2 linked regions of the Cupriavidus taiwanensis LMG 19424 genome follow. The protein of the gene in region 1 binds, or shares a complex with, the protein of each later gene. Links are inferred from orthologs where the notes say so. Each region holds a gene or a part of one and is shown on either strand. Other genes may lie near its edges.

The links.
Region 2: the proteins of mfd (region 1) and uvrA are in contact, whole or in part, in a crystal structure (PDB 4DFC), measured with the Escherichia coli proteins. The link is inferred for Cupriavidus taiwanensis LMG 19424 from one-to-one orthologs.

Annotation. Positions count from the first base shown.
Region 1 is NC_010528.1:1,405,505-1,420,201, reverse strand. Bases 3,452-7,444 are described here. They hold mfd (transcription-repair coupling factor), read left to right. Parts: upstream 3,452-3,794; coding sequence 3,795-7,244; downstream 7,245-7,444. Other genes in these bases: argE (acetylornithine deacetylase), read left to right, coding at 7,323-7,444; ispD (2-C-methyl-D-erythritol 4-phosphate cytidylyltransferase), read right to left, coding at 3,452-3,564. Also shown: tcuC (MFS transporter), read left to right, coding at 1-73; RALTA_RS06585 (peroxiredoxin), read left to right, coding at 339-887; RALTA_RS06580 (carboxymuconolactone decarboxylase family protein), read left to right, coding at 995-1,516; RALTA_RS06575 (GNAT family N-acetyltransferase), read left to right, coding at 1,735-2,307; ispF (2-C-methyl-D-erythritol 2,4-cyclodiphosphate synthase), read right to left, coding at 2,310-2,819; more of ispD, read right to left, coding at 2,824-3,451; more of argE, read left to right, coding at 7,445-8,546; RALTA_RS06550 (amidohydrolase), read left to right, coding at 8,781-10,172; phosphoserine phosphatase SerB, read left to right, coding at 10,273-11,127; RALTA_RS06540 (hypothetical protein), read left to right, coding at 11,320-11,607; RALTA_RS06535 (hypothetical protein), read left to right, coding at 11,604-11,915; RALTA_RS06530 (PepSY-associated TM helix domain-containing protein), read left to right, coding at 11,926-13,575; RALTA_RS06525 (DUF2789 domain-containing protein), read left to right, coding at 13,676-13,915; RALTA_RS06520 (cystathionine beta-lyase), read right to left, coding at 13,929-14,697. UniProt on the Escherichia coli protein: Couples transcription and DNA repair by recognizing RNA polymerase (RNAP) stalled at DNA lesions. Mediates ATP-dependent release of RNAP and its truncated transcript from the DNA, and recruitment of nucleotide excision repair machinery to the damaged site.
Region 2 is NC_010528.1:339,787-353,875, reverse strand. The notes cover bases 7,178-10,562. They hold uvrA (excinuclease ABC subunit UvrA), read left to right. Parts: upstream 7,178-7,497; coding sequence 7,498-10,362; downstream 10,363-10,562. Other genes in these bases: RALTA_RS01675 (histidine phosphatase family protein), read right to left, coding at 10,390-10,562; RALTA_RS01685 (MFS transporter), read right to left, coding at 7,178-7,269. Also shown: RALTA_RS01720 (hypothetical protein), read left to right, coding at 1-6; RALTA_RS01715 (RcnB family protein), read right to left, coding at 90-428; RALTA_RS01710 (GGDEF domain-containing protein), read left to right, coding at 825-1,997; RALTA_RS01705 (BMP family ABC transporter substrate-binding protein), read right to left, coding at 2,015-2,965; RALTA_RS01700 (Bug family tripartite tricarboxylate transporter substrate binding protein), read right to left, coding at 2,962-3,933; RALTA_RS01695 (porin), read right to left, coding at 3,970-5,016; RALTA_RS01690 (single-stranded DNA-binding protein), read right to left, coding at 5,280-5,816; more of RALTA_RS01685, read right to left, coding at 6,019-7,177; more of RALTA_RS01675, read right to left, coding at 10,563-10,983; RALTA_RS01670 (adenosine-specific kinase), read left to right, coding at 11,099-11,584; RALTA_RS01665 (Na/Pi cotransporter family protein), read right to left, coding at 11,594-13,273; RALTA_RS01660 (LysE family translocator), read right to left, coding at 13,456-14,067. UniProt on the Escherichia coli protein: The UvrABC repair system catalyzes the recognition and processing of DNA lesions. UvrA is an ATPase and a DNA-binding protein. A damage recognition complex composed of 2 UvrA and 2 UvrB subunits scans DNA for abnormalities.

The sequences.
Region 1 (14,697 bases):
GCTGTGCGGGCTGGTCGCGACGCTGGTGATCTTCCGCGCGCGCCGCACCGGGGTGGCCATGCAGGCGGCTTGATTTCTGCGCGATCGTCACCAAGTTCGCACTTGCGGCGTCATCGCGCATGGCATACTGGCCCATCGCCTCGGCGGCGCGCTGGCGTGCGACACACTACATGCCCTGCCTATCGGGCTCTTTGAGAATATCAATTAGCCCCGGCCCGGATGATGACGCATAATCACGTTTTGTCGCGGTACGCCGCCGCAAGCAGCCGTATCACCGGTCCCACGCCGGGCACGCGGCAGCGGCACCGCTCTCATTGCAACCGTATCAGGAGAAGTCTATGAAGACCGTTGGTGACAAGCTCGAAGCCTTCCACGTCGTCGGTGTCAAGCCGGGTTTCAACAATCACGAAGAGAACGGCCAGTCGGCTTTCGAAGACATCACTGAAAAGTCGTTCGAAGGCAAGTGGAAGATCATCTACTTCTACCCGAAGGACTTCACCTTCGTGTGCCCGACCGAAATCGTCGCCTTCGCCAAGCTGAACGGCGACTTCGCCGACCGCGATGCGATCGTGCTGGGCGGCTCGACCGACAACGAGTTCGTCAAGCTGGCATGGCGCCGCGAACACAAGGACCTGAACAAGCTGAACCAGTGGCAATTCGCCGACGTGACCGGTTCGCTGATCGACCAGCTGGGCGTGCGTGACCACGCCGCCGGCGTGGCCCTGCGCGCGACCTTCATCGTCGACCCGGACAACGTGATTCAGCACGTTTCGGTGAACAACCTGAACGTGGGCCGCAACCCGGACGAAGTCCTGCGTATCCTGGACGGCCTGCAGACGGACGAGCTGTGCCCGTGCAACCGTGCCGTTGGTGGCGCCACGCTGTAATTTTTCTGCCAGTCGCCAGACGCCGTGGCGATCCGCGGGGGGCCCTGCCCTCCGCATCGAAACCCGCATGCGCGGGTTTTTTGAGCCCTGATCGATAGGAGAAATAAATGGAATTCCTCAGCACGATTAAGAACCTCATTCCCGATTACGCCAAGGACATCCGCCTGAACGTCGACGGCACCATTGCCCGCTCCTCGCTGGAAGGCAACGATGCGGTGGGCGTGGCGCTGGCGGCGGCATTCGCGGCGCAGAGCAAGGTGCTGGTGGATGCCATCCGCAATGCCGGCGTGCTGTCGCCCGACGAAACCAACGGCGCGCTGACCGCGGCCGCGCTGATGGGCATGAACAACACCTGGTACCCGTATGTCGAGATGGCCGACGACCCGGACCTGGCCAGCCAGCCCGCCGGGCTGCGCATGAACGCCTACGCCACGCATGGCGGCGTGGACAAGCGCCGCTTCGAGATGTACGCGCTGGCCGCATCGATCGTCGGCAAGTGCCATTTCTGCGTAAAGTCCCACTACCAGTTGCTGAAGAACGAACAGGGCATGACCGCGCAGCAGCTGCGCGACGTCGGCCGCATCGCCGCGGTGATCGTGGCGGCCGCCAACGTGATTGCAGCCCAGTAAATGGCACAGTCAGGGTCCCGGTAAGCGGCCCAGCAAGGCATCTGCGCGCCCCCGCGCCCTTCCCCTGGCAGCCCGGCAACGGGCGCCGTAGCACAACAGCCGGCAGCTTCCCATCGGAAATTGCCGGCTGTTCCCATCCTGCAACCGTGATGGCCCCGTCCTGCGCGGGCGCGGCGATCCGCCTACAATCCAGGCAGGATACGCACTTTCAGCCTGCCATGACCCTGCCTTCGCCGACTTCCCCCCGCTTCCATTACCGCCTGGCAGCGGTGCATGACTGGGGCGATATCGCCGCCGTCACGCAACAGGCCTACGGGCAATACGAGCTGGCCATCATGGAAGATTGCCGCGCCTCGTTCCAGCGCGGCATGCAGGCCGTGCTGGCGACCAGCCACCCCGACATGGAATGGTGGGTGGCGGAGACCGATCACGGCATCATGGGCGCCGTGCTGTTCTGCCACCCGGGCGCGACGTTGCCGGCACTGGACGGCAGCACCATCACCCTGACCCAGCCCGAAGCACGGCTGCTGTCGGTCAGCCCGCAGGCGCGCGGCCTGGGGCTGGGCCGCACGCTGATGCAGATCTGCATCCAGCGCGCGCGCGATATCGGCGCGTCGACGCTGGTGGTGCGCACCATGCCGGAAATGGCGTCCGCCAACCGGCTGTGCCAGCAAATGGGATTCACCAAGCGCACCGAGGCGGGCGCGCGCAGCGGCGCGATGGCGCGGCTGATCGACTACACCTACGCCATCCCGCCCGAAGACACCACGGCGGACACGCCCCGCGCCTGAGCTCAGTCCTGCGCGTCCGCCACCGAGGCGCGCCAGAGCAGCACCGCGGCCTGCGCCACGATGCCTTCCTGGCGGCCTTCGAAGCCCAGCTTCTCGTTGGTTTTGGCCTTGACGTTGCAGCGCCCGCGCGCAATCGCCAGGTCTTCGGCCAGGTTGGCCACCATGGCGCCAATATGCGGCGCCAGCTTGGGCGCCTGCGCAATGACCGTGGCGTCGACGTTGCCGATCTCGTAGCCGGCCTCGCGCACGCGACGCGCCGCCTCGCGCAGCAGCGCGCGGCTGTCGGCACCGGCGAACTGTGCGTCCGTGTCGGGAAAATGGCGCCCGATATCGCCCAGCGCCGCGGCACCGAACAGCGCATCGGTCACCGCGTGCAGCAGCGCGTCGGCATCGGAATGGCCCAGCAGGCCACGGTCGTGCGGGATCTCGACCCCGCCCAGGATCAGTTTGCGGCCGGGCACCAGCGCGTGGACGTCATAGCCCTGTCCCACCCGGATATCGAAAGGCATCATGCGGTCATGCTCCTTTGGCGTGGCTGCCCAGCAGCACTTCGGCCAGCGCGAAGTCCTCCGGGTAGGTCACCTTGAAATTGCGCAGCGAGCCGTTCACCAGCCGCGGATGCAGGCCCAGGCGCTCGATCGCGCTGGCCTCGTCGGTCACCACCGCGCCGGCCGCCATGGCGTCCTGCAGCGCCTGGCGCAGCACGCCCAGGCGGAACATCTGCGGCGTCTGCGCCTGCCACAATCCTTCGCGCGGCACGGTGGCGCCGATGCGGGCGTCATCCTGGGCCCGCTTCAGCGTATCCGGCACCGGCACGGCCAGGATGCCGCCAATGGCGGCGTCCGGATCATCGTCGCCGTCGCTTTCCACCGCGCGTACCAGCGCGTGGATCATCGCCGGGGTCAGGCCCGGGCGCGCGGCATCGTGCACCAGCACCCAGTCGGCGTCGGTCGCGCCCAGCTGCGCCAGGTGGTGCAGGCCGGCCAGCACCGACGCATGGCGGCTGTCGCCGCCGACAAAGGCGGTATCGAAGCGCAGCCCGGCAAACGCGGCCGCGCCGAAGCGCGATTCCAGCGGCATGTCGTCGGGTGCCAGCACCAGCGCGGTGGCGCTGATGGCGTCGCACGCCGAGAACGCCGCCAGCGCGTACCAGATCATCGGCCGGCCGGCCACGGTCTGGTATTGCTTGGGCACGGCGCCGCCGGCGCGGCTGCCGGTACCGGCACAGGGAATCAGGGCAAAGCGGCGAGCGGACACAGGATCGGCGTGGAGTGAAAGAAGCGCTGGCAGCCCGCCGGCCCGGACCAATGCTTTGACAAAGGGGCGGCAGCGGGACAACCGGTGCGCATTCTATAATACGGCCCTTGCCCGTCGCCATGCCGCGTCGCCGTTACCGGCAGGGCGCCACCGGCACCTGGAGTCCCCTGTTCCGACCCCCGCCCGCAATGCCGGCGGGGTGTCGTCGTTTTTGAACGCCCCCTGCCGACATGCCTGACGCCACGCCCGCCTTTCCCTTTGTCAACCTGCCGCTGGTCAAGCCGGGGCTGCGCCACAGCGTGGCGGGCCTGCGCGGCTCGGCCGATGCGCTGGCGGTGGCCGCTTATGCGCGCCAGCACCACGAGCGCGCGCCGATGCTGGCAGTGGTGTGCTCGCATGCCGTCGATGCGCAGCGCCTGGCCGAGGAAATCCCGTGGTTCGCGCCGGAGTTGCGCGTGCGCCTGCTGCCCGACTGGGAAACCCTGCCCTACGACAGCTTTTCGCCGCACCAGGACCTGGTCTCCGAACGGCTGGCGACGCTGCACGACATCCAGACCGGCCAGTGCGACGTGATGCTGGTGCCCGCCACCACCGCGCTGTACCGGCTGGCGCCGCCGGCCTTCCTGGCCGCTTACACCTTCTTCTTCAAGCAGGGCGAGCGGCTCGACGAGGCCGCGCTCAAGGCGCAGTTCACGCTGGCCGGCTACGAGCATGTCAGCGCGGTGATGCGGCCCGGCGAATACAGCGTGCGCGGCGGCCTGATCGACCTGTATCCGATGGGCTCGGCGCTGCCGTACCGCATCGACCTGTTCGGCGACGAGATCGAGACCATCCGCGCCTTCGATCCCGACACGCAGCGCAGCCTGTATCCGGTCAAGGAAGTGCGGCTGCTGCCCGGGCGCGAATTCCCGCTCGACGAAGCCGCGCGCACCGCCTTCCGCGGCCGCTGGCGCGAGGTGTTCGAGGGCGACCCGACCAAGTCGCCGATCTACAAGGACATCGGCAACGGCGTGCCGTCGGCCGGCATCGAGTATTACCTGCCGCTGTTCTTCGAGCACAGCGCCACCGTGTTCGATTTCCTGCCCGCCGACACGCAGCTGGTGTTCGCCGGCAATGTCGACGAGGCCATCCGCCGCTTCTGGGCCGACACCACCCAGCGCTACAACTTCATGCGGCACGACCGCGAGCGCCCGCTGCTGCCGCCGGCGGACCTGTTCCTGTCCGAGGAGCAGTTCTTCGTCGCGGCCAAGCCGATGGCGCGGCTGGTGCTGCAGGGGGAAGCCGGCGCGGATCAACCGGCGTTCTCGGCCATCCTGCCGGATGTCGCGGTCAACCGTCGCGCCGAAGACCCGCTGGTCAATCTAGAGTCGCTGCTGCTCGACAAGCAGACCCGCGTGCTGATGTGCGCCGACTCCGCCGGGCGGCGCGAGACGCTGCTGCAGCTTTTTGCCGAAAGCGGCCTGCGTCCGCATCCGGTCGAAGACTTTGCCGCGTTCCTGACCGGCGACGCGCATTTCTCCATCGCAGTGGCGCCGCTGCAGAGCGGCTTCGCGCTGCCGCAGGCACGGCTGGCCTTCGTCACCGAAGCCGAGTTGTACGCCGGCACCGCGCGCCGCACCGGCCGCCGCAAGCAGGAACAGGCTTCCGCCGTCGATTCGATGGTGCGCGACCTGGCCGAGCTGAAGATCGGCGACCCCGTGGTGCACAGCGAGCACGGCATCGGCCGCTACCAGGGCCTGGTGACGCTGGACATGGGCCAGGGCGACGAGGAATTCCTGCACCTGGACTACGACAAGGGCAGCAAGCTGTACGTGCCGGTGCACCAGTTGCACGTGATCTCGCGCTATTCGGGCGCCGATCCCGATACCGCCCCGCTGCACCACCTGGGCTCGGGCCAGTGGGACAAGGCCAAGCGCCGCGCCGCGCAGCAGATCCGCGATACCGCCGCCGAACTGCTCAACCTGTACGCGCGCCGCGCCGCGCGCGAGGGTTTCGCCTTCCCGCTGTCGCCCAAGGACTACGAGACCTTCGCCGAGAGCTTCGGCTTCGAGGAAACCCCCGACCAGGCCGCCGCGATCGCCGCGGTGATCGCCGACATGACCTCGGGCAAGCCGATGGACCGGCTGGTCTGCGGCGATGTCGGCTTCGGCAAGACCGAGGTCGCGCTGCGCGCGGCCTTCGTCGCGGTGCTGGGCGGCAAGCAGGTGGCGATGCTGGCGCCGACCACGCTGCTGGCCGAGCAGCATTTCCAGACGCTGTCCGACCGCTTTGCGGAATGGCCGGTGCGCATCGTCGAGCTGTCGCGCTTCAAGACCAAGAAGGAGATCGACGCGGCGATCAAGCAGATCAACGAGGGCAGCGTCGACATCGTCATCGGCACCCACAAGATCCTGTCCGACCAGGTGAAATTCCAGCGCCTGGGCCTGGTCATCATCGACGAGGAACACCGCTTCGGCGTGCGCCAGAAGGAAGCGCTGAAGTCGCTGCGCGCCGAGGTCGACGTGCTGACGCTGACCGCCACGCCGATCCCGCGCACGCTGGGCATGGCGCTGGAAGGCCTGCGCGATTTCTCGGTCATCGCCACCGCGCCGCAGAAGCGGCTGGCGATCAAGACCTTCGTGCGGCGCGAGGAAGACGGCGTGATCCGCGAGGCCATCCTGCGCGAGCTCAAGCGCGGCGGGCAGGTCTACTTCCTGCACAACGAAGTCGAGACCATCGAGAACAAGCGCGCCAGGCTGGCCGAGCTGGTGCCCGAGGCGCGCATCGCGGTCGCGCACGGCCAGATGCACGAGCGCGAGCTGGAGCGCGTGATGCGCGACTTCGTCTCGCGCCGCGACAACATCCTGCTGTGCACCACCATCATCGAGACCGGCATCGACGTGCCGACCGCCAACACCATCCTGATCCACCGCGCCGACAAGTTCGGGCTGGCGCAGCTGCACCAGCTGCGCGGCCGCGTCGGGCGTTCGCACCACCAGGCCTATGCCTACCTGCTGGTGCATGATGTCGACGGCCTGACCAAGCAGGCGCAGCGCCGGCTCGAGGCGATCCAGCAAATGGAGGAACTGGGCTCGGGCTTCTACCTGGCCATGCACGACCTGGAAATCCGCGGCGCCGGCGAGGTGCTGGGCGACAAGCAGTCGGGCGAGATCCACGAGATCGGCTTCCAGCTCTACACCGACATGCTCAACCACGCGGTCAAGGCGTTGAAGGCCGGCAAGGAGCCCGACCTGATGGCGCCGCTGGCCGCCACCACCGAGATCAACCTGGGCACGCCCGCGCTGCTGCCTAACGATTACTGCGCCGACGTGCACGAGCGCCTGTCGCTGTACAAGCGGCTGGCCAACTGCGAAACCCCGGAGCGCGTCGACGATATCCAGGAAGAGCTGGTCGACCGCTTCGGCCGTCTGCCGGCGCAGGCGCAGGCGCTGGTCGAGACCCACCGGCTGCGCATCGCCGCGGCGCCGCTGGGCGTGCGCAAGATCGACGCCGGCGAAGCCACCATCAGCGTGCAGTTCGTGCCCAACCCGCCGATCGACGCAATGCGCATCATCGACCTGGTGCAGAAGAACCGCCATATCAAGCTGGCGGGACAAGACAAGCTGCGCATCGAGGCCAAGATGCCCGACGTGGCGGTGCGCGCGCAGACCATCAAGCATACGCTGCGGCAACTGGCGTAAGGCCATGCTGATCGCGCATGGACGCGGCGCGCGGCCGGGTGTAGCATCGATTCCTTAACAAGTTAGCGATATCGCCCCATGCCCACCCAAGCCGCCCCCGCCGGATCCGCCGGCCAGCCCGTTACCGAACCCGCCGCGCGCGGCAGCGCGCTGGAATGGACCCAGCGGCTGGTCGCCTATGACACCACCAGCCGCCATTCCAACCTGGGCCTGATCGAGTCGGTGCGGGACCATTTCCTGGCCAAGGGGTTGAAGCCGCATCTGAGCTATAACCCGCAACGGGACAAGGCCAACCTGTTCGTCACCGTGCCCGCGGCCAATGGCGACACCAACGGTGGCATCGTGCTGTCGGGCCATACCGACGTGGTGCCGGTGGACGGGCAGGCATGGACCACCGACCCGTTCAAGCCGGTGGTGCGCGACGGCAAGCTGTACGGCCGCGGCACCTGCGACATGAAGGGCTTTATCGGCACCAGTCTGTCGCTGCTGCCGGCCATTCTCGACGCCCGGCTGCGCGAGCCGGTGCACTACGCGCTGTCGTTCGACGAAGAGATCGGCTGCATGGGCGCGCCCTACCTGCTGGCCGAACTGCGCGAGCGCGGCGTGACGCCCGGCGGCTGCATCGTCGGCGAGCCGACCAGCATGCGCGTGATCGTCGCGCACAAGGGCATCAACGCCTACCGCTGCTGCGTGCGCGGCCAGGCCGCGCATTCGTCGCTGACGCCGCGCGGCGTCAATGCCATCGAATACGCGGCGCGGCTGATCTGCTTCATCCGCGACATCGCCGACGAGTTCAAGGCCAACGGCCCCTACGACCGGGCCTTCGACGTGCCCTACACCACCGCGCAGACCGGCACCATCCAGGGTGGCATTGCGCTCAACACGATCCCGGCGCTGTGCGAGTTCGTGTTCGAGTTCCGCAACCTGCCCGGCGTCGATCCGGAAGCGATCTACGCGCGCATCCACGGCTATGCCAACGACGTGCTGCTGCCGAAAATGCGCGCCGAGCACGCCGACGCCGACCTGACGCTGAGCAAGATCGCCGCCGCGCCGTCGCTCGACGTGGCCGAGCAGGAAGCGATCACGCAGCTGGTACGCGCGCTGACCGCGGACCGCGACACCAACAAGGTGGCCTACGGCACCGAGGCGGGACTGTTCCAGCGCGCGGGCATTCCTGCGGTGGTGTGCGGGCCCGGCGATATCCAGCAGGCGCACAAGCCGGACGAGTTCGTTGCGCTGGAGCAGCTGGCCGCGTGCGAGGCGTTCCTGCACAAGGTGGTGGACAGCCTGCGCGTGAGCTGACGGCCGGCGTATCGAAACCTTGCTCCCCTCGCCCGCTTGCGGGAGAGGGGATGGGGGAGGGGCCGGCGTTTCCACAAAGTTGCGCGCATCGCATCGAGATGCGCCTGCCCTCTCCCCCGCCCCTCTCCCAAAGGGAGAGGGCAGACCCCACTCCGCTTTCGTTGGCGCATGGCTTTTCGCAGCGCGCCAACTACACCGCCAGCATCAAACCAACAACAACGAAGGAGATCCTGCATGGCCGCACGTCGCACCGCTTCCCGTTCCACCCCCCCCCGCTTCACCCTCGCCGGCCTGGCCCTGGCCGCCGGCCTGCTGTGCCACGCCGCACAGGCGCAGGTGCCGGCCGCACCGACCGCGCCCCTCGGCGCCGATGCGCTGCACGCCCAGATCGAGACCCGCGCCAAGGCCGTCGAAAAGCAGCTGATCGCCTGGCGCCGCGATATCCACCAGCATCCGGAGCTGGGCAACTACGAGACCCGTACGGCAAAGCTGGTGGCTGACCACCTGCGCAAGCTCGGCATGGAGGTGAAGACCGGCGTGGCCAAGACCGGCGTGGTCGGTCTGCTCAAGGGCGGCAAGCCTGGCCCGGTGGTGGCGCTGCGCGCCGACATGGACGCGCTGCCGGTGAAGGAGCGCGTCGACGTGCCGTTTGCATCGAAGGCCAAGGGCCAGTACCTGGGCAAGGAAGTCGACGTGATGCACGCCTGCGGCCATGACACGCATGTGGCGATTCTCATGGCCACGGCCGAAGTGCTGGCCGGCATGAAAGACCAGCTGCCCGGCACGGTCAAGTTCATCTTCCAGCCGGCAGAGGAAAGCCCTGCCGACTTCGAGCCCAATGGCTCGAACATGTGGGGCGCCAAGCAGATGGTGGCCGAGGGCGTGCTCGACAACCCCAGGGTCGACGCCATCTTCGGGCTGCACGTCACCAGCGGCATCGAGTCGGGCAAGCTCGGCTGGCGCAGTGGCGCCTCGATGGCGGCGGCCGACCAGTTCTGGATCGACGTCAAGGGCCGCCAGACGCATGGCGCGCGGCCGTGGGGCGGGATCGACCCGATCGTGGTGGCATCGCAGATCGTGATGGGCCTGCAGACCATCCAGAGCCGCCAGGTCAATGCCATGCTGGAGCCGTCTGTGATCACCGTGGGCACCTTCCACGGCGGCAACCGCATGAATATCGTGCCGGAGAAGGTCGAGATGATGGGCACCATCCGTACCTATGACGAAGGCATGAAAAAGGACATCCATGCCCGCATGAAGCGCACCACCGAGGCCATTGCCTCCAGCGCCGGGGCCGAGGCGAATTTCCGCGTGGTCGAGCTGTACAACGCCACCATCAACCAGCCGGCGCTGACCGAGAAGATGGCGCCCACGCTGCAGCGCGTCGCCGGCGACGGCAACTGGATGATCACGCCCAAGGCCACCGCGTCGGAGGACTTTTCGTTCTACCAAGAGAAGGTGCCGGGCTTGTTCTTCAATCTCGGCGTGACGCCCAAGGGGCAGGACGTGACCAAGGCACCGTCGAATCACTCGCCGGAGTTCTATGTGGATGAGCCGGCGCTGATCAACGGCGTGCGCGCGCTGTCCAGCCTGACCGTGGACTACATGGTGATGGCGCAGCGCTGATTCGCCCGGGGGCGCCGCGGGGGGCTACAATAGCGCCTTTGCCGCGTAGCAGCCCCCCCGCCTTGCCGACGACCGCGCAAGCGCCCGATTTTCGCCCGTCATGCCCCTGATCCTGCAGAGCCTCGCCCCGCTGTCCCCCGCCGACCTCGACACCGCCCGCACCCTGGCCCGCGCTTCCGCGCTGGTGCCGCGCAGCGACACCGTGGCCGTGGCCGAGGACTGCGCGCCGCTGACGCCGGCGCTGCGCGACGCGCTCGACGACTTCTGCGGCCCGCGCGCGATCGACTGGGCGGTGGTGCCGGCCGGGCGCAAGCTGTCCGACTTCCGCCTGGTGGCGATGGACATGGACTCGACCCTGATCACGATCGAGTGCATCGACGAGATCGCCGACTTCTGCGGGCTCAAGGCCGAGGTCTCCGCCATCACCGAAGCCGCCATGCGCGGCGAGATCACCGACTTCAACGAAAGCCTGCGCCGCCGCGTGGCGCTGCTCAAGGGGCTGGACGCCGCCGTGCTGGACCGGGTCTACGCCGAGCGCCTGCGGCTGTCGCCGGGCGCCGAACGCATGCTGCAGACGGTGCAGGCGCTGGGCCTGAAGACGCTGCTGGTCTCCGGCGGCTTCGTGCACTTCACCGACCAGCTCAAGCCCCGCCTGAAGCTGGATTTCACCCGCGCCAACACGCTGGAGATTGTCGACGGCAAGCTGACCGGCAACGTCGTCGGCGAGATCGTCAACGCCGAGGTCAAGGCCCGCACGGTACAGGAAGTCTGCGCCCAGATCGGCGCCACGCCGGACCAGGCCATCGTCATGGGCGATGGCTCGAACGACCTGAAGATGATGGCCGTGGCCGGACTGTCGGTGGCATTCCGCGCCAAGCCGGTGGTGCGCGCGCAGGCCAGCGTCGCGTTCAATCATGTCGGGCTCGACGGCCTGCTGGCGCTCTTCCCGCATTGAGCCCCGCCGCGGGCCCAATGCCGTTCAGTTAAGGTATCAGACACTACCGTCATTCCCGCGCAGGCGGGAATCCAGCGTCTTTTAATGTCGCTGGGTTCCCGCCTGCGCGGGAACGACTGTAGGCCGAGCCGGTGCTTGCGCACACAAATGCGAATCATTATTATTAATGTTTCGTTGATCTGACATTGCCCCATGCAAGTTCTGGCCGTCCTTCTTGGCCTGGCTGCGGCCGCGTGCCTGTACCTGGCCGCGCCCAACCAGGCGTTGCTGCCGCCCGGCACCCTGAGCCGCCCGCGGCTGGCGGGCTGGCTCGGGCTGGCCCTGACAGGTGCCAGCACCTGGCTGTGGAGCCTCACCGACGGCTGGCCCGTGGCCGTCGCCGCCAGCCTGGTCACGGTACCTTGCGCCCTGTCGGTGTGGCCGTTCATCGGCACCTACGCGGCACGCAAGCGCCACGGCGCGCGGGAGCGGCAAGCATGAGCGCGGACACCTCCGGCATGGGCACCAAGTGGCTGGCCGGCACGCTGCTCGGCCTGCCGCTGGCGATGGTGCTGTGCACGCTGGCGATCCTGGCCCTGCCGGGCGGCTGGCAGACCGGCATCGTCGCGGCCGTGACGGCCTGCCTGCCGGGGTGGGTAGCGATCATCAGCGCCAGCCTGCTGTTCCGTTCCAGCCGCAGTGCGTGGCTGTGGCTGGGCCTCGCCAACCTGCTCGGCTTCGGCGCACTGTGGGCGCTGCGCCTGTCCGGCCTGGCGCCGGCCGCGCTGGCCACCCTGCCCGCCCCCTGAGACTGCCATCATGAAAACCGCAACCCTGCGCCTGTACCAGACGCTGCACACCTGGGTCGGCCTGATGGCCGGCTGGGCCCTGTTTATCGCCTTCTTTGCCGGCGCCATCACCGTGTTCCACCACGAGCTGCACGTCTGGCAGTCGTCATCGCGGCTCAAGGGCAGCGCGCCGGTCGAGGCAAAGGCCGACCCGGCCGCGGTCGACCGCTTCATGCAGAAGCTGGTCGCGACCCATCCCGAAGCCGCGGCCAGTGCCTACGTGATCATGCCGTCGGAGGGCGAGCCGAATATCTCGGCCTACTGGCAAGACAAGGCCGGCGAGTGGCAGATGACCACCGATGCGCGCCTGGCCGGCAACGCGGCGATGCAGCGCGACACCTCGCGCGACCACGTCATGGGCGAGCTGTCGGCCTTCCTGAACAGCCTGCACTACTCGCTGGGCATACCGGTCGGCGGCATCTATTTCATGGGCGCGATCTCGGTGCTGTACGGACTGGCACTGGTGTCGGGCGTGCTGCTGCACCTGCCGCGGCTGAAGAAAGACCTGCTCGCGGTGCGCCCGGGGCGCAACCTCAAGCGCTTCTGGATGGACACGCACAACGTGCTGGGCCTGTTCAGCCTGCCCTTCCACCTGGTCTTTGCCATCACCGGTGCGCTGTTCTGCCTGTCGCTGGTGCTGATGATGGTGCTCAACACCGTGACCTTCAACGGCCGCCTGTTCGAGGCGGTACCGACCGCCACCACCGCGGTGCCCGAAGTGGCCGCGGCAGGCCGCGCGGTGCCGACGCTGCCCACCGCCACGCTGATGCAGATCGCCCGCGAGCACGGCGGCGAGCGCTTCACGCCGGAGTCGTTCCGCTTCCAGCGCTACGGCGACGCCAACGCCGTGGTCGAAGTGCGCGGCACCAGCACGCACGCGCTCGGCAACCTGGGCTCGGTCGGCATCCACGCCGCCAGCGGCGAACCCAGCGCCGGCCAGCTGACGGCCAACCAGACCGCCGGCGCGCGCGACAGCAACCACGGGCTCTACAGCGCGCTGTACGCGCTGCATTTCGGCACCTTCGGCGAGCTGCCGGTGCGGCTGGTCTACCTGCTGGCCGGGCTGGCCGGCGCCTTCCTGTTCTACTCGGGCAACCTGCTGTGGATCGAGTCGCGGCGCAAGCTGCGCCAGGCCGAGCAGCCGCGCGTGCATCGCCTGCTGGCGCAGGCCACCGTGGGCGTCTGCATCGGCTGCTGCATCGGCGTGGCGCTGTGCTTCCCGGCGGCGCTGCTGTGGCCAGAGCGCGCCGTCAGCCAGACCTATTTCACCGTGTTCGGCCTGGCCTGTGCCTGGGCGCTGCTGCGCCCGCCGGTACGCGCGGCGGTGGAACTGCTCTACGCTGCCGCGCTGGCAGCGCTGACGGTGCCGCTGTCGAATGCGATCCTGACCGGCGACCACCTGCTGCACAGCATCCCCGCCGGACACTGGATCATCGCCGGCTTCGACCTCGGCGCGATCGCGCTGGCCGCGGGCTTTGTCGCCCTCGCCCGCGCCACCGCGCGCCGCGCACGCAGCGGGCCGGCGGAATCGGTCTGGGCCATGCCGCGCCCGGCACGGGCGGAACAGGCCGCCAGACCGGCCGCCGCGGCCAAGGCGATGTCCGGCACCGAGACGCACTGACGCGCAGCACCGGCACAAAAAAACGGACGCCGCGGCGTCCATTTTTGTTGCCTGCGCTGCCCTACACTACCAGAGGCCAACCACCGCGAGCCCGACCATCATGGAACCGACCTTCCACCAGTTTTCCGAACTGTTCGACCAGCTGGGCCTGGCATCGGACGAAGCCAGCATCCGCGCCTTCATCGGCAGGCACGCGCCGCTGCCCGAGACCGTCGAGCTGGCCGAGGCCCCGTTCTGGACGCCCGCCCAGGCCGCGCTGCTGCGCGACGAGCTGCTCGACGACGCCGACTGGGCCGAAGTCGTCGACCAGCTCAACCTGGCGCTGCGGCAGCCGGCCTGACGTTGCCGCCGGATCAGGCTGCCAGCGTGGCCTCGATCGCCTGGCGCAGGTCGGCGATCAGGTCGCGCGTGTCTTCCAGACCGATATACAGCCGCACCAGCTCGCCGGTATCGTGCCAGCCGGCCGGCGGCCACGTGCCCGCCGGGCGCATGCCCTGCACGTGGTACGGTACCGCCAGGCTGTGCGCGCCGCCCCACGACCAGCCGATGGCGAACAGCTGCAAGGCCTCGACGAAGGCATCGACCTGCTGGCGTGTATAGCGCTCGCGCAGGACGATCGCGAACAGCCCGCTGGCGCCGGTGAATTCGCGCCGCCAGTTGGCATGGCCCGGACAGTCCGGCAGCGCGGGATGCAGCACGCGGGCCACCTCCGGCCGCTGGTGCAGCCATTCGGCCACCTCGCGGGCGGCACGGTCATGGGCGGCCAGCCGCACCGGCAGGCTCGGCAGCGAGCGCAGCACCAGGTGGCAGTCATCGGCTGACACGCCCCAGCCCATCAGCATGCGGGTGCGCTTGAGCCGGGCGTGCAGGGCATCGTCGCAGGTCAGCACCGCGCCCATCAGCACATCGCTGCCGCCCGACTGGTACTTGGTCAGGGCCTGCACCGAGATGTCGATGCCCAGTTCGAACGGGCGGAAGTAGACGCCGGCCGACCAGGTGTTGTCGATCGCGGTCAGCACGCCACGCGCGCGCGCCGCGGCGACGATGGCGCCGCAGTCGGGCACCTCCATCGTCACCGAGCCCGGCGACTCCATCCAGATCAGGCGCGTGTTCGGCTGGATC
Region 2 (14,089 bases), 1.1 Mb from region 1 along the record:
ATCTGACAGACGATGCCGTTCACAAGACAAGACCGCCACGCTTCGAGTGTGGCGGTCTTGCAATACGTGCCGCGGATGCGGCAGCGGCCTCAGGAGCCGGAGCCAACCTGCTGGATCACGCCGTTGGGCGCCACCAGGTAATACTCGGCGCCGATCCCGACCCAGCGCGTACCCTTGCGCGGCGCCGGCAGGTTGTACTGCTTGTAGTCGTCGATCACATACTGGCGGTCGCGGAACTCGGTGGGCAGCCGGTCGCCCTTCTTCCACTGCTGCACCTGCATATACGGCGAGTTCTGCGCCGCCGGCGCGGACGCCGCCATGGGATCGGTCATCGGCTTGGACCTGGCACCGCCCTGCGCCATCGCGAACGGCGCCGCCAGCACGCTTGCCGCCAGCAACAACACTGGCATCGCTTTCTTGGTCTTCATCGTGATCTCCTTGCGTACGGGAAAACCGAACTGCCGGAGGATCCGACAGCATCTACCAGATTAGTCACAAATGCCGGGAAGCGGGCATAAGGAGGCCGCGGCGCCTGGGGCAAGTGCCTGCCCGCGCGTTCACAATTGTTTGCCGGTCCGGCCCCCATTCGGGGGTGCGCCTGCGGCGCCACCCATGTCTAGAATGCTGGCACAGAAACAATTTGTTACCAGCCGGCGCCGTCCAGTCCAATTGCTGCGGGCCGCATTGCGGGACCCGCCGACGGCGCGACATCGTGCAGGCGCGGGGGCATGCCGCTTTCCATGTTCCCTGGCTAGCGCGCTTTGACGCGCTTCGCACGCAGGCTTGATTCCCTGCCAGGGAACACCAAGACAGGGGACGCTTTCGTGTTGCACGATGCCGGTCGATTCCTGGCACTGGTCAATCCCGCCATTGCCTTGCTGCTTGCGCTGTGCTTTCTGTTTGCCTGGCACCACGAGCGCACGCGGCCCCACCTGCTGCAGCTGGGCGCCTGCTATCTGCTGGCCGCGGCGGCCATCGGCCTGCAGGTCTTGTGGCCGCCGCGCGCCGGCGGCGGGCCTGCCACCATCGCCGGCGCGCTCTACCTGGGCAGCGCCGCGCTGCTGTTGCACGGCATGCTGGCCCGCATCGGCGCGCGCCCGGACCGCTGCGCGGGGGTGGCGCTGCCGCTTGCGCTGTTCGGCATGGTGGCGTGGTTCGACCTGGTGCATCCGAGCCTGGTCGCGCGTATCTACGTTCTGAACGTCGGCGTTGCGCTGATCCTGCTGCCGGGGGTGGCGTCGCTGGCACCGCTGCGCACCGGCCGCACAGTGGACCGGGTGCTGCTCTGGGTGTTCGTGGTGTTTGCGCTGCAGTTCCTGCCGCGCACGCTGCTGGCGCTGGCGCCGGGCACCGCGCACGATGCCGCCGCGCTGCTCCCCACTCCCTGCTGGCTGTGGCTGCAGGCCACGCTGGCCTTGCTGCTGCTGGCGCTCGGGCTGGCGCTGCTGGCGGCGACCGCGCAGGACGTGATCGACGACCTGCGCCATGAACGCGATACCGACCCGCTGACCCAGCTGCACACGCGCCGCAGCCTCGAAGCCCTGGCGGCGCGCCAGATCCCGCCGCGCCCGGGCGAGAAGCTCAGCGTGCTGCTGTGCGACCTGGACTACTTCAAGTTCATCAACGACAACTACGGCCACAGCGCGGGCGATGCGGTGCTGACGCAGGTCGGCCGCATCATCGCCGCGGGCATCCGCCGTCGCGATATCGCCGCGCGCCTGGGCGGCGAGGAATTCGTCGTGCTGTTGCCCGACACCCCGCACGAGGCGGCGCTGCAGCTGGCCGAGCGGCTGCGCCAGACGCTGGAGCAGACCAGCATGGACGTGCTGCCCGGCATGGGCAACGTGACCGCCAGTTTTGGCGTGGCCACGCTGCGGCCCGGCGAAGATCTGGAAGCATTGCTGATGCGCGCGGACAACGTGCTGTACGCGGCCAAGAACAACGGCCGGAACTGCGTCGAGTGGGAGCGCGAGGCCGGTGTGCCGGCACTGGTCTGAAGCCTGTGAGCGGCGGCCTACCGGTACTGCGATGCCTGGGCGGACGCTGGCGTGCCGGTCTCGAACTCGGGGCCGGCATAGTCTTCTTCCACGGCCACGCTGCCGTCGAGCAGCCGCTGGCTCCAGTGGTCGAGCGCCACGCGCGCGGCCTGGCTGACATCGCGGCCCAGCGCCAGCCGCACCGCGGCCGGCGTCTCGAGTCCGAACTCGCGCGCCGCCCCCCATGCGATCCGGTCACGCGCAAAATCCGCGATCGCGTGCTCGACGCACAAGCCGCTATCGGCCACGGCCGAAGCCAGGAACACCTCCGGATGCCGGCGCGTCCAGTCCAGCACGTTGCCGATCTGGCGGATGCCGCTGGCACGGCAGGCGGCGATGGCGCCGTCGCGGCCGCCGTCGATCATCGCAAAGACGATATCGGCACCCGCCCGGGCCTGCGCGGTGACCGCGCGGCTGGCGAGTTCGGGATCATGCTGGTTGCCGCAGAAGGTGGTCAGCGCCGTCGCACCTGGCATGGTGCTGCGCACGCCATGGAGGAACGCCGCGCGGCCCTTCAGGCCGGGACGCACCTTCTCGCCGGACAGGTGCGCCACCACCCCGGTGCGTGAATCCGTCGCGGCCAGCACGCCGGCAAGGAACGCGGACTGTTCCTGCAGCACGGCGTAGCTCGCGGTGTTGGCGCACAGCACGCTGCCTTGCGTGACCACGAAGCGGCGCAGCGGATGGCGCGCCGCGGCCACGGCAACCGGATAGTCGCCCTGGCCGCCGTGGGCCACGACCAGGTCCGGTTCGCTTTCGCACAATGCCAGCAGGGCCGCGGCGCGCGCCTGCGGGTCCGGGTCGGCAATCCATGCCACGGCCACGTCATGGCCGGCGTCCCGCGCCCGCACGGCGCCGGCATGTCCGGCTTCGTTGAAGCTGCCGCGTCCCTCCGGCCCGAACAGCACCACCTGGATGCGCGCGCTCATGACAGCGTCGCCCCGGTGGCCGCAACTACCGGCCCCCATGCCTGCACCTGCTGCCGCACATAGGCGGCGAAGGCCTCGGGCCGGCGCTCGGCCAGCACGAAGCCCTGGGCCTCCAGGTGGCCGCGCACGGCGGGTTGTTGCAGGATGCCCTGCAGTGACTGATGCAAGCGTTGCACGATGTCCTCGGGAAGATTGGCCGGCGCCGAGACGCCGACAAAGTTTTCGGCCACCAGGCCGGGATAGCCCGCTTGCCCCACGGTGGGCAGCCGCGGCGCCTGCGGCACCCGCCGGGCCGAGGTCACTGCGAGCAGGCGCAGGTCGCCGGATTGCAGGAACGGCAGGTTCTGCGGCAACGCATCCACCGCGAACGGGATCTGCCCGCCGAGCAGGTCGGTGCGCATGGGCCCCGCGCCCTTGTAGGGCACATGGGTCAGCTTCAGCCCCGCCTGTTGCGCGAACAGTTCACCGACGATATGCGCCACCGACGCCGCGCCGCCGCTGCCGAACGGCACCGGATCGCGCTGCGCGCGGATCCACGCTGCCAGTTCCGCCAGGCTGCGCGCGGGAACCGAGGGGTGCACCGCGAACACCATCGGCACCGCGCCGATGTAATGCACGTGGGTAAAGCTGTGCACGGGATCGTAGCTGGGCCGCCTGAGCAGGAACGGCGAGATGCTCAGCGCCGCCGAGTTCGACATCAGCAGCGTGTAGCCATCGTTCGGCGCGGCGGCGACGGCCGCGGCACCGATGGTGGACCCCGCTCCCGGGCGGTTGTCCGTCACGAACGGCTGTCCCAGCCGCTCCTGCAGCAGCGGCGCCAGCAGGCGCGCGACGATGTCGCTGGACCCGCCGGGCGGGAACGTCACCACCAGCCGCACCGGATGCCGCGGCCATGCCGCGCCGCGCTCCGCCTGCGCCGGCATCGCGGCCAGCGCAGGGAGCGCGGGCAGTGCCAGCAGGCGTGCCATGCATTGTCTTCTGGAAACCACGATGCGCCCTCCGTCTTACAAGCGATGGCGCAGGCCGACACCGCCGCCGAACTTGTTGCCGCGCACGCCCATGAAGGCGGGCAAGGCATAGGCCCCGCTGATGCGGTTGAAGTCGGCTTCGGCGTAGACGCTGGTGCGCCGGGACAGCGCGTACTCGGCCACGCCGGTCAGCATCAGCCGATGGCCGCTGGCCGCGGTCTGCCGGTCATAGCCCGCGGCGAGCGACAGCGCCAGCGCGGGCGTCGCCTGCAGGGTGGCGCCGCCGGTCAGCACATGGTTGCGGGTCGGGGCGAGGCGGTAGCGATGATCCAGGTACCCCAGCGCCAGCTTGACGCGGCCAAGCTGGCTGCTGCCGCCGATGCCCCAGATCGTGCGCGCCTCCGCGGTCGGCAGCGCATCGGTACGCTGCAGCAGCGCCCCGACGTCGATCCGCGCCGTGGTCCAGGCCAGCGCCAGGCCCCGGCTGCTGCCGGCCCTCGCGTCACCAGGCGCTTCGCCGAAGGTGTAGTGCGCGGCCGCCGACAACGCGCCCAGCCTGCCCGCGTACTTGACCATGTTGTCCTGCCGCGGACCGGTGTAGCCGTTCAGGATGGCCACCGCATCCAGGTTGGGATGGCCATAGGGCTGGAAGCGGAATGTGGCATCGTAGGCTGTGGTGAACTGGCGGCCGAAGGTCAGCTTGCCCCACGCCTGGTGCTCGACGCCCAGGTACGACTGCCGGCCGAACAAGCGGCCCGCGCCCTGCGTGCCGACTTGTCCGTAGTTGGAGATCGCCGTCCCCTGCAGCGAGTTGCCGCTGGCAAGATCGAAGCCGCTTTCCAGGGTGAACAGCGCCGCCCATCCCCCGCCCAGCGCCTCGGTGCCGCGCATGCCCCAGCGCGAGCCGCTGAAGTAGCCCTCGCTCAGTTCGGCCAGGCGCTCGTCCCCGCGGTTATTGTCCGAGTACCGCACCATGGTGTCGATCAGTCCATAGACCGAAACCGACGCCGCCGGCTGTGCGCGCACCGGACCGGTGACCCCGCAAGCCATGCCTGCCACCATGCCGGCCATTGCCACGGGCATGGCGTAGCCGCGTCCTGCATTCCACACCCTCACGGGCACCTCCATTTTGCATACAAAATAAGAACGCAAAATATAGGGCTTGCCCGATGCAGCGCATACGAATGTGTGCGCATGAGGTCATGCGGTTTGTGTGGGTTCAGCGCAGCGAGACGGACCTGAATGAAGCTGGCCGCATGGCACGCTTGCATGCGTCGGCTCCAAAAAGCAGAACCCCCGCAGCGCGGGGGTTCGATGGCAATGCTGGCGAGCTAATGTCGCGATACTCAGAACGGAATATCGTCGTCCATATCCTCGAAGCCATTCGAGGCCGGCTGCTGCGGACGGCGTGCCGCGCCGCCCTGCTGGCCGCCGCCGCCCTGGGCACCACGGCCGCCGCCATAGCCGCCGCCCGACGACTCGCGGCTGTAACCGCCGCCGCCGCCGCCGCCGTAGCCGCCTTCATCGCCACCGCCGCCGCCGCCGCCCTGGCGCGAACCCAGCATCTGCATCTGATCGGCAACGATCTCGGTGGAGTACTTGTCCTGGCCGGACTGGTCCTGCCACTTGCGGGTGCGGATGCGGCCCTCGATATAGACCGACGAACCCTTGCGCAGGTACTGGGCAGCAATCTCTGCCAGCTTGCCGAACATCGCCACGCGGTGCCATTCGGTGGCTTCCTTCATCTCGCCGGACTGCTTGTCCTTGTAGCGGTCGGTGGTCGCCAGGCGCAGGTTGGTGACGGCGTCGCCGCTGGGCATGTAGCGCGTTTCCGGGTCTGCGCCGAGGTTGCCGACGAGAATGACTTTGTTGACCGATGCCATGTGAATGTTCTCCAAAAGCCACGCGCGGTGTTGAAAAGCGTGGCAATACGATGACGATGAAAGTAAAGCGGGTGTAGTTTGACGCGATCGTGCCGCGACGTAAACGAACATCGCGCCCCCGCCAGAATGCCGGGTGGCGCGATGATGCTAGGCCTCTTTCCGGCCCGAATGCTTTACGAAATGATGCGAAACCGGCGCCGGCTCAGGCCGCGGTGGCCGGTACGGCTTCCTGTCCGCGCGCCGGCGGCGCCTTCATGCTCCAGGCGATTATAAGCCACAGCAACAGCACCGCCGCGCAGCCCACGAACACGGCGCTGCGGCCCTCGTGCTCGAGCAGCCAGCCGCCGGCGGCACCGCCCAGGAACAGGCCCAGGGCCTGCGTGGTGTTGTAGACGCCGAGCGCCGCGCCGCGCGCGGCCGCGGCGTAGCGTGACACCAGCGACGGCTGCATTGCTTCGAGCACATTGAAGGCAACGAAGAACAGCAGCAAGACGCCGACGATCGCCCACAGCCCGTGCACCGCGGCGAACAGCAGCTGCACCGCGGTCATCAGCGCGACCGCGCCCAGCAGCACCGGGCGCACGCGCCCGTAGCGCTCGGCCGCCATCATCGGCCCGAGCATCAGCACGAAGGACACCAGCACCACCGGCAGGTAGACCTTCCAGTGCTGGTCCAGCGGCATGCCGGCATCGGCCAGCATCGCCGGCACCACCATGAACATCGCCACCTGCGACGCGTGCAGCGCCAGCACGCCGACGTTCAGCCGCGCCAGGTCGCCATTGAGCAGTACCTTGCGGAACGGCAGCCGCACCGGGTGTGGCGGCGGCGGGGTCGGTACCAGGAACACGGTCACGCCGATGGCGACCAGCCCCAGCACCGACATCAGCCCGAAAATGCCGGACATGCCGATGCTGTGCAGCAGCGGCGAGGCAATCACCAGCGACAGCGCAAAGGTCAGCCCGATGCTGCCGCCCACCATCGCCATGGCCTTGGTGCGATGGCGCTCGCGGGTCAGGTCGGCGATGCAGGCGGTGATGGCGGCCGAGATCGCGCCCATGCCCTGCAACGCGCGCCCGGCGATGATGCCGGACAGCGTGTCGGAAAACGCGGCGACCAGGCCGCCCGCGATAAACAGCAGCAGGCCGCCGACCATCACCGGCTTGCGCCCGACGCGGTCGGACAGCCAGCCCAGCGGGATATGAAGGAAGGCCTGCATCAGGCCGTAGATGCCCATGGCCAGGCCCACGCGCTGGGCGTCCTGCCCATCGGCCAGGGTCCGCGCGTATTCGGCGAAGACCGGCAGGATCAGGAACAGGCCCAGCATGCGCAGCGCAAAGATGCTGGCCAGCGAGACCGCGGCACGCAGTTCGGCGCGCGTCATGCGTTCGCGCGCGGGGGCCTGGGATGCGTCGGCGGCACCCGTTTCCGGGGAAGAAGAAGGGATCGACGGCATTGCGATCGTGGGATCGTGTGGATTCGGGGTCGCGCTGATTGCCGCCGGGGCGGCAAGGGTCCTGGGTCCGCTGGTGGCCGGACAACCCCGGAAACCGAAGTTGGGTATATTAACAGGTTTGCTCCTTCGCGCTTCCCGGGTCACCTGGCCATGCCGGTAACCCCCAGGAGGTGCGCCCGGGCGCGCATTCCGGCCGGGGCGGCCTGCCTGGCGACGACTTTTCGGCATATGGAAGAAATCAAGATCCGTGGGGCGCGTACCCACAACCTCAAGAACATCAATCTCGACCTGCCGCGCAATCGGCTGATCGTGATTACAGGGCTGTCCGGCTCGGGCAAGTCCTCGCTGGCCTTCGACACGCTCTATGCCGAGGGCCAGCGCCGCTACGTCGAGTCGCTCTCCGCCTACGCCCGGCAGTTCCTGCAGCTGATGGAAAAGCCGGACGTCGACCTGATCGAGGGGCTGTCGCCGGCGATCTCGATCGAGCAGAAGGCCACCAGCCACAACCCGCGCTCCACCGTCGGCACCGTCACCGAGATCCACGACTACCTGCGCCTGCTGTACGCGCGCGCCGGCACCCCCTACTGCCCCGACCACAACCTGCCGCTGCAGGCGCAGAGCGTGTCGCAGATGGTGGACGCGGCGCTGGCGCTGCCGGAAGACACCAGGCTGATGATCCTGGCGCCGGTGGTGGTCGACCGCAAGGGCGAGCACTCGGACCTGTTCGACAGCATGCAGGCGCAAGGCTTCGTGCGTTTCCGCATCCGCTCGGGCGGCGGCACCGCGCACGAGGCCGAGGCCAAGGTCTACGAGGTCGACCAGCTGCCCAAGCTGAAGAAGACCGAGAAGCACAGCATCGACGTGGTGGTCGACCGCGTGAAGGTGCGCGCCGACATCAAGCAGCGCCTGGCCGAATCGTTCGAAACCGCGCTGCGCCTGGCCGATGGCCGCGCGCTGGCGCTGGAGATGGACAGCGGCAAGGAGCACACCTTCAGCTCGCGCTTTGCCTGCCCGATCTGCTCGTATTCGCTGCAGGAGCTGGAGCCGCGGCTGTTCTCGTTCAACAACCCGATGGGCGCTTGCCCAAGCTGCGACGGACTGGGCCAGATCACGTTCTTCGATCCCAAGCGGGTGGTGGCGTTTCCCAACCTGTCTCTGGCGTCGGGCGCAATCAAGGGCTGGGACCGCCGCAACCAGTTCTACTTCCAGATGCTGCAAAGCCTGGCGGCGTACTACGACTTCGACACCGACACCGCGTTCGAGGACCTGCCCGAAACGGTGCAGCAGGTGGTGCTGCACGGCTCGGGCGAGCAGGAAATCCCGTTCACCTATATCAACGAGCGCGGCCGCGCCACGGTGCGCGAGCATGTGTTCGAAGGGATCATTCCCAACCTGGAACGCCGCTACCGCGAGACCGATTCCGTTGCCGTGCGCGAGGAACTGGCCAAGTACCAGAACAACCAGCCCTGCCCGGCCTGCCACGGCACGCGGCTGCGCACCGAGGCCCGCCACGTCAAGCTGGGCGAGGGCGAGCAGGCGCGTGCGATCTTCGAGATCAACGGCTGGCCGCTGCGCGATGCGCTGACTTACTTCCTGACGCTGGACATGCACGGCGCCAAGCGCGAGATCGCCGACAAGATCGTCAAGGAGATTACCGCGCGGCTGAACTTCCTCAACAACGTGGGGCTGGACTACCTGTCGCTGGAGCGCAGCGCCGATACGCTGTCGGGCGGCGAGGCCCAGCGCATCCGGCTGGCGTCGCAGATCGGCTCGGGCCTGACCGGCGTGATGTACGTGCTGGACGAGCCCTCGATCGGCCTGCACCAGCGCGACAACGACCGGCTGATCGGCACGCTCAAGCACCTGCGCGACATCGGCAACTCGGTGCTGGTGGTCGAGCATGACGAGGACATGATCCGCGCGTGCGACTACGTGGTCGATATCGGCCCGGGCGCGGGCGTGCACGGCGGCATGATCGTGGCCGAGGGCACGCCGCGGCAGATCGAGGCGTCGCCGGCTTCACTGACCGGGCAATACCTGTCCGGCCAGCGCCGCATCGAAGTGCCGAAGCAGCGCACCGCGCCCGACGACGAGCGGCTGCTGCGCATCGTCAATGCCAGCGGCAACAACCTGCGCAACGTCACCGCCGAAGTGCCGGTGGGCCTGCTGACCTGCATCACCGGCGTGTCCGGCTCGGGCAAGTCGACGCTGATCAACGACACGCTTTACCACGCGGTGGCGCGCCACCTGTACGGCTCGACTCCGGAGCCCGCACAGCACGACCGCATCGAGGGGCTGGAGCATTTCGACAAGGTCATCAACGTCGACCAGAGCCCGATCGGCCGCACCCCGCGCTCGAATCCGGCCACCTACACCGGCCTGTTCACGCCGATCCGCGAACTGTTCGCCGGCGTGCCGTCGGCCAAGGAACGCGGCTACGACCCGGGCCGCTTCTCGTTCAACGTCAAGGGCGGGCGCTGCGAGTCATGCCAGGGCGACGGCGTGCTCAAGGTCGAGATGCACTTCCTGCCCGACGTGTACGTGCCCTGCGACGTCTGCCACGGCAAGCGCTACAACCGCGAGACGCTGGAGGTGCTGTACAAGGGCAAGAACATCTCCGAGGTGCTCGACCTGACCGTCGAGCAGGCGCACGAGTTCTTCAGCGCGGTGCCCGTGGTACGGCGCAAGCTGCAGACGCTGCTCGACGTGGGCCTGGGCTATATCCGGCTGGGACAGTCGGCGACCACGCTGTCGGGCGGCGAGGCGCAGCGCGTCAAGCTGTCGCTGGAGCTGTCCAAGCGCGACACCGGGCGCACGCTCTATATCCTGGACGAGCCCACCACGGGCCTGCACTTCCACGACATCGAGCTGCTGCTCAAGGTCATCCACAAGCTGCGCGACCAGGGCAATACCGTCGTCATCATCGAGCACAACCTGGACGTCATCAAGACCGCCGACTGGCTGATCGACATGGGGCCCGAAGGCGGCGCCGGCGGCGGCCAGGTCATCGCGCGCGGCACGCCGGAGGCGGTGGCGAAGAGCAAGGCGAGCTTTACGGGCAAGTATCTGGCGCCGCTGCTCAAGCGCGCGTAACGCGCGCACTGCCCGCCGGGCCGCGGCTCAGTCCAGCCCGGCCGCCGGCAACACCCGCGTGCGCCGCGCCGCACCACCGTGCGGCAACTCGATGACCACGCCGCCACCGCTGTCGGCACCGTGCCCGGTCAGCGCGGTGATCACCACCTGGTGCGTGACCATCAGGTAGGGACCGCCACGCGGGTCTAGACCGTCGATCAGCCGCGACAGCTGCGCGACCTGCGCGTCGCGGCGCTGCGCATCCCCGCCGAAGAATGAATTGAGCAGCGGCTGCACCTGCACCGGTCCCAGCCCGATCAGCCGCGCCGTGTCCTGGCAGCGGCACCAGGCGCTGCTCCACACCTGCGTCGGCCGGAAGCCGGCCGCCTTCCAGCTCGCGCCCAGCCGCGCCGCCTGCTCGCGCCCGCGTGCGTCGAGGTTCCGCTGGGTGGCGCAATCCGCCAGCCGGAACCCCGGCGGATCGCCCACGCCCGGCGCGCTGGCATGGCGCAATACCACCACGACATTGGGGTGCCGCAGTTCGGTCAGCGCGACCTCGTGCTGTGATGCCGGAGCGACCTGTGCGGCGGCAAGCGTCGGGGCGATGGCAAGCACGGCAAGCCATCTGAAAAAGGCGGGCATGTGCGGCTCCGGTGGTGGGCCAACTCGTCCGGTATAGCAGGTGCCGGCTTGCTTTCGCTACCTCGCGCCCTACCATGAAGCGGACGGCGACACACATCGCCACGGGAGCTACGCCATGGAACTGACGGTCGTACCGGTCACCAAGCCGGAAGCCACCAACTTCATCTTTGGCCAGTCGCATTTCATCAAGACCGTTGAAGACCTGCATGAGGCGCTGGTCGGCACGGTGCCCGGCATCCGCTTCGGGCTGGCGTTCTGCGAAGCGTCGGGCAAGCGCCTGGTGCGCTGGTCGGGCACCGACGAGCCACTGATCGACATGGCCTGCGAGAATGCACGCGCCATCGGCGCGGGGCACAGCTTCCTGATCTTCCTGGGCGACGGCTTCTTCCCGGTGAACGTGCTGGGCGCGGTGCGCGCGGTGCCGGAGGTGTGCCGGATCTACTGCGCGACCGCCAACCCGACGCAGGTGATTGTCGCGCAGACCGATGCCGGGCGCGGCGTGGTGGGTGTGATCGACGGCGCCTCGCCGCTGGGGATCGAGACCGAGGCGGATGTGGCCGAGCGCAAGGCGCTGCTGCGCAAGTTCGGCTACAAGCTGTAGCCGTGCCGCTCAGTGCTGCGCCGCCTGCACGCTGGTGACCGGCGCCACATCGTCTTCCTTCATCCGGCTGCGGTTCAGTACGCCGGCCTGCTCCAGCACCGGATAGGCCGTCGCGCAGAACAGCGAATTCAGCCGCTTCAGCTCGCTGATCACGTCCAGGTGCAGCGAGCTGGTCTCGACGCTTTCCGCGGTCTGCACTGCCACGCGCTGCAGATGGGTGCGCGCGTACTTGCGCTCCAGCTCGCGGAAGTTGGCCTTCTCCGCCATCAGCGCCTGTGCGCTCTTGAGGTCGCCGTTGAGAAAGACCGACAAACCCAGCCGCAGGTTGGCGACCAGGCGCGCGTGCATCTCGGCGATCTCCTGCATGCCGGCCTCGGAGAACATCAGGTTGTGGGCGATCTTCTTGTCCTTGGTATCGAGCAGGATGCGCTCGATGATATCGCCGGCATGCTCCAGGTTGATGGTCAGCGAGATGATCTCGGTCCAGCGCTGGCCGTCGCGCTCGTCCAGCGCTTCCAGGCTGATGCGGGTCAGGTAGAGCTTGATCGCGGTGTAGAGGTCGTCGACCTCGTTGTCGATGCGGCAGGTCGCCGTGGCCAGCTTGGCATCGTTGGTGCGCATCACGCGCAGCATGTTGTCGAGCATCTGCTCGACGCGGTCGCCGATGCGCAGCACCTCGCGCGCGGCATTGGACAGCGCCAGCGTGGGCGTCGATAGCGCGGCCGGGTCCAGATGGCGCGGCGTGACCTGGCTGTCGCCGGTATTGCGCCCGGGCAGCACCTTTTCGCACAGGCGCGCCAGCGGCGCCGTGGCGCCGAGCAGCAGCACCGCCAGCGCGACGTTGAACAGCAGGTGGAAATTGACGATCAGCCGTTGCGGCTCATGGTCGACCAGCGCAAGCAGTTCCTCGGCCTGGCCCAGCAGCGGCAGCGCGATCAGGCAGCCCAGCAGGCGCGACAGCAGGTTGCCCAGCGTCACGCGCTTGCCCGGCTGGTTGTTGCCCGAGGTTGTCAGCAGCGCCGAGACGCCCGAGCCCAGGTTGGCCCCCAGCACCAGCGCCAGCGCCACGTGGATCGACACCACGCCGGCGGAGGCCAGCGCGCCGCAGAACAGCACCACCGCCAGGCTCGAATAGCACAGGATGGTCAGGAACGCGCCGACCAGCATGTCCAGCCCCGCATCGCCGGTCAGCGAGGCAAACAGCACCTTGACGCCGGCGGCCTGCACCACCGGGCGGGTCGCGATCGAGATCAGTTCCAGCGCCAGCGTGATCAGGCCCAGGCCGATCAGTACGCGGCCGACGTGGCCGGGCTTGCTGCCCTTCCAGGTCAGGTGGCAGATCACGCCGACGAAGATCAGCAGCGGCGACAGCCACGACAGGTCCAGCGAGAACACCTGCACCATCAGCGCGGTGCCCACGTTGGCGCCCAGCATGATCGCCAGTGCCGGCGCCACGGCGATCAGGCCCTGGCCGACGAAGGAACTGACGATGACCGCGGTGGCGTTGCTGCTCTGGACCAGACCGGTGACGCCCAGGCCGGCAAGGAAGGCGGTGAAGCGGTTGGAGACGCTTGTCGACAGCACATGGCGCAAGTTGGCGCCGTAGACGCGCAGGATGCCGACCTTGACGATGTTGGTGCCCCAGACGAGCAGGGCAACGCCCGATAACAGGTGAAGGAGTACGCCCATGGTGCGCCTTTGCGTGACCGGTGCCGAATACTGAATGGAGGCTCCGCCCGGTCATCATGTCGTTGTCAAGGGCTCATTATGCGCCCGGCCCCCGGTACCGGCAACGGCATGGGCTCGCGCTGCGGGCGGCGGACAACACCGCCATGCGGCCGCACAGGTCGCCGGCTTGCCATCGGCCCGGATCAGGGCAGCGCCACCTTGATCCCGAGCCCGACAAAGATGGCCCCGGCGGCACGGTCCAGCCAGCGCCCGGTGGCCGGCCGGCGGCGCAGCCAGGCGCCCAGCCAGCCCGCGCACAGGCCGAACAGCGAGAACACCACCGCGGTCTGCAGCATGAAGACCACGCCCAGCAGCAGGAACTGCAAGCCCGGATGGGCCGCATCGGCCCGCACGAACTGAGGCAGGAACACCAGGAAGAACAGCGTCACCTTGGGGTTCAGCATGTTGCCCAGCACGCTCTGGCGGAATACGCGCGCGAGCGGCACGGCCTCGACCGCGCCGCCCTGCGCCAGCCCGCCCTTCGCACGCAGCGCCTGGATGCCGATCCAGATCAGATAGGCCGCGCCGGCGTACTTGATCAGTTGGAAGGCCAGCGGCGAAGAACGCAGCACCGCGGCCAGCCCGACCGCGGCAATCACGGTATGGAACAGGCATCCGACCGAAAAGCCCAGCGCCGCCACCAGCCCGGCGCGCCGCCCCTGCGCCATGCCGCGCGCCAGCACCTGCAGGTTGTCGGGCCCCGGGGCCACGGTCACGGCGACCGAGGTCAGCAAGAACAGCAGCAGGTCAGGCATGCACCCTCCTTTGGTGGATCTC